Regions from separate parts of the Companilactobacillus farciminis KCTC 3681 genome, predicted to be linked through region 1. Evidence: a T-box and tRNA genes for the amino acid it is inferred to sense, from the RefSeq annotation. Region 1 holds a T-box; the other holds one or more tRNA genes.
The links. The T-box of region 1 lies ahead of leuS (leucine--tRNA ligase). A T-box ahead of a tRNA ligase gene usually reads a tRNA of that ligase, here a tRNA-Leu.
Positions count from the first base shown of each region.

Region 2: it encodes a tRNA-Leu, which carries the amino acid that the T-box ahead of leuS (leucine--tRNA ligase) is inferred to sense. The anticodon was not compared.

Region 1 is NZ_CP017702.1:941,950-945,383, reverse strand. It holds gene leuS (leucine--tRNA ligase) at 1-2,021, opposite strand, end outside; T-box leader at 2,068-2,277, opposite strand; gene LF20184_RS13090 (glucosaminidase domain-containing protein) at 2,276-3,434, opposite strand, start outside.
Region 2 is NZ_CP017702.1:596,902-600,335, reverse strand. It holds gene LF20184_RS02825 (SLAP domain-containing protein) at 1-97, opposite strand, end outside; gene LF20184_RS02820 (SLAP domain-containing protein) at 455-955, opposite strand; gene LF20184_RS02815 (helix-turn-helix domain-containing protein) at 1,086-2,006, opposite strand; tRNA gene LF20184_RS02810 (tRNA-Leu) at 2,145-2,230, opposite strand; gene LF20184_RS02805 (SprT family protein) at 2,267-2,731, opposite strand; gene LF20184_RS02800 (hypothetical protein) at 2,733-3,167, opposite strand; gene LF20184_RS02795 (glycosyltransferase family 2 protein) at 3,173-3,434, opposite strand, start outside.

The DNA of each region.
Region 1 (3,434 bases):
TTGAAGTGCAAAGCATCGAAGTCTTCAGTTACTTTCTTAACTGTTTCATTGTAAACTTTGTCCAACTTACCATCATTTGTATCAGTCAAGAAGCCTTCACGAATCGTGCTGTAATCATCATCATTGATGAACAAGTTCCAAACACGATCCAAGAACTTAGCTGAACCGGACAAGCCATTTTCAGACCAAGCAATTGAAGCATCCAAAGGACCCATGAACATTTCGTAAGTTCTCAAAGTATCGGCACCATATGATTCAACAACATCATCAGGGTTAACAACATTCCCCTTTGATTTAGACATCTTTTCGTGACCTTTACCGAGGATCATACCTTGGTTGAATAATTTTTGGAATGGTTCCTTAGTTGGTACGACACCCAAGTCATACAATACCTTGTGCCAGAATCTTGCATACAACAAGTGAAGTACAGCGTGTTCAGCACCACCGATATATAGATCAACTGGCAACCATTGTTTCAACAAGTCATAGTCAGCTAATTTTTCATCATTATGTGGATCGATATATCTCAAGTAGTACCATGATGAACCGGCCCATTGTGGCATTGTGTTAGTTTCACGACGACCTTTACGACCGTTCTTATCAACAACATTGACCCAGTCTGTCAAGTTAGCTAATGGACTCTCACCTGTACCTGAAGGCTTAATATCTGAATCTTCAGGAAGTTTCAATGGTAATTCATTTTCTGGAACTAATGAAGTTGTACCGTCTTCCCAGTGAATGACGGGAATTGGTTCACCCCAGTATCTTTGACGAGAGAAGACCCAATCACGAAGACGATAGTTAACTTTCTTTTCTCCGTAACCTTTATCTTCAAGGTATTCAACAGCACGGTTGATAGCATCTTCTTTATTCAAGCCATCTAAGAAATCAGAATTGATATGCTTACCGTCACCAGTAATAGCGCCATCTTCAAGGTTTCCTTCAATAACTTGTGTCATTGGTAGGTCGAATTTCTTAGCAAAGGCAAAGTCACGATCATCATGAGCAGGAACAGCCATAACGGCACCAGTACCATAAGTTACTAAGACATAATCAGAAATCCAAATAGGAATTCTCTTGCCGTTTACAGGGTTGATAGCGTAAGCACCAGTGAAGACACCAGTCTTTTCATCATTCAAATCAGTTCTATCAAGATCTGACTTGTGAGAAACTTCTTCCTTATAAGCTTCAACAGCAGCTTTTTGTTCAGGAGTTGTAATCTTATCGACCAACTTGTGTTCTGGAGCTAAAGTCATGTACTCAACACCAAAAATTGTATCAGGACGAGTTGTAAAGACGTTAACTGAATCATCTGAGTCGGCTACTTTGAAAGTAATTTGTGCCCCTACTGAACGACCAATCCAGTTTCTTTGCATTTCCTTGATACTTTCTGGCCAATCGATATCATCAAGGTCATCCAACAATCTGTCAGCGTATGCTGTGATCTTCAACATCCATTGACGCATTGGCTTTCTAACAACTGGGAAACCACCACGTTCTGTTTTACCATCGATGATTTCTTCGTTAGCAACAACCGTACCTAAATCTGGTGACCAGTTAACCAAAGTCTCTGATTCGTAGGCCAAGCCTTTTTTATACATTTGTTCAAAGATCCATTGTGTCCACTTGTAAAACTTAGGATCAGTTGTTTGAACTTCACGATCCCAGTCATATGAAAAACCAAGAGAATTGATTTGACGTTTGAAGTTTTGAATGTTCTTTTCAGTAAAATCAGCAGGATTGTGACCAGTATTAATAGCATATTGTTCAGCTGGTAGACCAAAAGCATCAAAGCCCATTGGATGCAAAACGTTATATCCTTGAGCACGTTTCATTCTTGCAATGATATCAGTAGCTGTATATCCTTCAGGATGTCCAACGTGAAGACCTTGTCCTGATGGGTATGGGAACATGTCCAAAGCATAGAAGTTCTTCTTCTTTGGATCCTCAGTAGTTCTAAAAGTATCGTGTTCCTTCCAGTACTTTTGCCATTTCTTCTCGACGGTGTTGTGATTGTACATATTTTTCCTCCTATAAAAAAAGTCCTATGACTATATAAATATATAATCATAGGACGAATTATCGCGTTACCACCTAAGTTCCACACTTTCGTGTGACTCTCGAAATCCTTAACGAGGATTAACCGTAGTCACTTACTAAAAGTTCGGCAACTATTATCAGTGGATGAGTTCGAAAATAAAAACCTACGCATTCACATCCCCATGCGCTTTCTGAAAAGTATTTTTATAATCTACTACTTCCGTTGCTTTATATCTTATACCAATAATGTTTGTCCGACAACCAATAAATCTGAATTTAGATTATTTAATTGTTTAATGTTGTCGATTGAAGTACCAGCTTGTGTGGCAATGGAATCAATCGTATCACCATTTTGGACGGTTACTGATTTACTTTGACTACCACTATCAGAATCATTTGAACTGTAATCATTTTGAACATCGATCGTAGAAGAATCATCATCGTTAGATGGTACATACTTCTTAACCCCATCACGTTCATCTTGTACAAAGACTGGAGCTTGTTGGTCGCCGTATGCATCGCCAACACTACCAGTATCATCTGTAGTCTTATTAGACAAATTAGTCATTGCCACATTATTTTCATTGCCAATGATCTTTGTCACAGTCAAAGTCTTACCAGGATAAATATAATTATCAGTCTTCAAACCATTCAAGTTCATCAAAGTATCAGTCGACATATTAAATTTGTCAGCAATCGATTGCAAAGTATCGCCTTGAGCAACAGTATAAGTTTGGTCCTTATCCGAATTATTGACATCAAATTGAGTCAAATTATACTTTTCAATCATACTATTGAGCTTGTCAGCGTAAGTCGTATCGGTTGCATAACGCCCTGTTAAATACTTGGTTGCATCTTTATATGATGTAGTATTGCTCTTCCAAGCACCGGCATAAATTTGTGAATCGCCACTAGTTCCACCTCGAAGTAATGAAACGTAGTCTTCTAGAGATTCCTTGTAAGAAGGATACTTTCTGAAATTAGAACTGATTGAATACAAATTACCTGATCCATCATCTTCTTGAGTACCCATATTCACTGATTCACCGTTATAATCGCCCTTTATTCCAAAGAGATTATAATTAGGCGCACTAGCTAAGCCACTAGTTCCCCAGCCACTTTCGACCATAGCTTGGGCAATCATCACTGAAGCGTACAAATCATTATTAGAAGCTAATTTACGAGCTGAATTACCGATATAATCGATAAATTGTTCATCGCCAACTCCCTTTGAACTAACCGGTGTCAATGTTTGTGCAGCAATATTTTGATTTAACAAATTATTGACAGACAACGCTTCGGCCTTAACTGGTGTAGGTTTCGAAAAGCCCACTTCAGCTACTGCGGTACCAACGAACATACTTGACCCAAGAATCGTCAAATTTCTTCGTAAG
Region 2 (3,434 bases), 350 kb from region 1:
CCTTACTTACTGATTCGGCATTAACATCAGTAGTTGATACTAAAGAACCTCCGACACCTAAAAGTGCACACACTAAAAACAAGATAGATTTTTTCATTTTTCCTTGATCTCACTATAATTCAAATATTTTAACCCTCTGTACACTTATTTTTTGGCAGAAAAAAAGCGCACACAAAATTGGTTTTATGTAATAAAATAAAAAATTTAATATTTCACACAGTCAGCTATATAAATTTGGCATAATTATAAGCAACTTTATAGTACAAGGTTTGGAAGACTATTACAAGAAATATCGTTCAAAAATCCTTATTTTTTCTATCAAATTTTCAATATATCGTATATCACAAAAATAAGAAAACGTTATAACCCTTGATAATATTGACTTTTGTAGACCTATACATCATGAAAATAAAAAAAGATTATCTTTTGATCAAGATAATCTTTTTTTGGTTATTTATAATTTAGCTGAGAATTCTTGTTGCATGACATACCACATGCCCACATATTCATCTGTCGCTACACGTACAAATGGCATTCCGTCAGGTGTGAAAATTACTCTATCCGAATACCAAGAAGTACCTGGTGCTAGTGCTACATCCGATAATTGAACAAAGTTATGATCATACAAAGGTACATCTCCATCAGTCGATGAAACCTTAATAACCTCCGGTCTATTACTAAAGGTATAGCTATCCTTGGAGCTCAAATACTCATCGGTAGCTACTTGATAATAGTCCGTATTTTTAATACTAATAGTTTTCCCAAGATACCATGTACTATTTTTTGGAACTTTTCTCCCAAGATTATCTCCATTGGAATTGTACAGATCCGCTGAAGATGAATCCACATCTACAAAACTTCCGTTGTCCACGGATTCAGCCTTGACACTAGTCGGTGAAAATGAAAAACCTAAGCCAAGTAAAATCGTTAAAAATAATACTGCGAGCTTTTTCATTTTTTAAACTTCCTTAGTCTCCTTAGACTAATTAAATGATATGATGTTTAAACAAATATTACAATAATTGAGCTTACACATTTATTTATAAAAAAAATCACCAGATTGAATAATCCGATGATTTTTAATTTTATTTATGATCTATCTTCTTCAATAAATCACTATTTTCATTCACTTTAGCTAAGTAATAAGCCAAGTTGTTGAAAGTTTCATAATCGGCCTTTTTGCTCTTATCATCTTTGATTGACAAGGCAGCAAAGTAATTTAGTTCATCCAAGAAATATGAAACATGTTTTTCATTTGCGAATTTTAAACCACGTTGACTGAAGTCAAATGATGTTTGATAAGATTGCATTTCTGCAAACGAACCAGCTAAAGTCTTGCAAATAAAGAGGATTTCCAATTCATTGGCATTTTTGAGTTCGACATCCTCATCACAAGCGTTAGAAATCATTTGGAAATAGTATTGCGCGCGGTCATTATGTTCTTGTCCTAAATAATCTAGTCCTTTGAACAAATAAGCTAACAAAGTATAAATATCATCATCAGCTGATTTGGTATACTGCAAAACTTTATCAAGGGTAAACAATGAGGCATCAAAGTTACCCTTCCAATAATCCAACACACCAGTAATTAATTCGTATTGCTTCATGTCATTATCACTCAATTTTCCTTCAAGTGATGACAATCTTTCTGCTACATCCGAAGTGTTCTTCAACAATGTATCTTTTTCTAGCACATCCAGGGCACTGTCCTCTTTGGCAGAAGTTTTACTTGAGAAATCGCTAAAAACATCGTTTAATGTTAAATTTAATTTCAAGCAAATCTTAATAAGGATATTGACCGTGGGTGCGATATTATGTTTCTCAATTTTGCTAATTGTATTCTGAGTACAAATATCATCAGCTAACTCAATTTGAGTCAAGTTCATTTCTCGTCTTTTATTGTAAATAATTGATCCAAGAAACAATGGCAACACACTCCCATCTATCGTTATGACATTTATCAATAATACTATACCACCGGATAAGAATATATATATAGTTATCATAAATAAATAATCCAATATCAATATATATTTTTATAAATATTTGCACATGCACAATTTTTTTTGTGCCCGATTGCCAGTATCGTCAACAACTGCAAAAAAAAAGCAGTCGAACAAATTAATGTCCAACTACTCTAGTGATGCGGGTAAGAAGATTCGAACTTCCACGGAGATAATTCTCCACAAGATCCTTAGTCTTGCGCGTCTGCCAATTCCGCCATACCCGCATGCACGTTCTACTATACACATAAATAAAAAAATTATCAAGACGAAATGGTAATATCTTTGATATATTTTAGTTTTCCATGACATTTTCCACAGACATAACGACGGGTATTTATTTTTTTAATTCGATGGTAAATATGCTGACAATTGGTACATTCATAGACATGATAAGTTTTCTTATGAATAGAGCTTTTTATCGGTGAAAAACGACTGCCACCAACTTGTTGCAAAAGAATCTTAAAGGTCCGATCTTTGTGCTGAGCTGGTAGTCCATCATTGTACAAATGATAGTGACACAGTTCATGTTTTATGACACCAACTAATTCTTCTTTACCAAAATCTCGATATATTTTTGGATTAATATCAATATTCCTATCTCTTAGATGAAAACGACCACCAGTAGTTTTTAATCGACTATTGAAATACGCTTGATGAATAAAAGGTTTCCCAAAATATTCTTGGGAAACCTTTTTTACTAATGTAGTTAATTCTAAATCTGTCATTTTAAGCTAAGTTAGTCAACTTTTGAATCAATTTAGAAAACTTATCCATGTATTCATCTTGCTTCTTTTCTGCTTCATCAAACTTGTGACGGTCAATCGTCTTATTGTCGCCAATGCTTTCAGTCATATCAGCACAACCAGCAACATAATTTTTGAAAGCTGAAACTAAATTAATGTGAGTTCCCATCAATCTAGCTGGAGCCTTACCTTTTTCCAATTTAGCCAAGGTTGTTCGGTAATTCTTTGTTCCAGTGGCGAAATCTTTTTGAATTTTTGTGTATTCCACATCATCCATCTTATCAACCTTGCTACGGTCTAGCGCATCACGTAATTTTTCAAATTCTGGATTAAGTTTATCTTGTTCATCTTGAATTGATTGAACAGTACTGTTGATCAAATTGCCATATTGCATAGCTCTTTTTTGTGCGGCATTCATAGTAATTACCTCTTGTTTTCTTTTTGTGTTTTTTCAGTGTAAATATCTCTTTCAATAGTAAATCTTGGACGTTGTTTGACCTCGCTAAAGATTTTTCCAACGTACTCACCGATCACACTAATACTAATTAATTGTACACCACCAAGTGCCCAAATAGATATCATTAGTGACGACCAGCCATCGACAACATTACCATTGATTTTTTGAATAAAACTATAAATCAATAAAACTAAACTAACTAAAACGATAAAAAATCCTAATCCCATG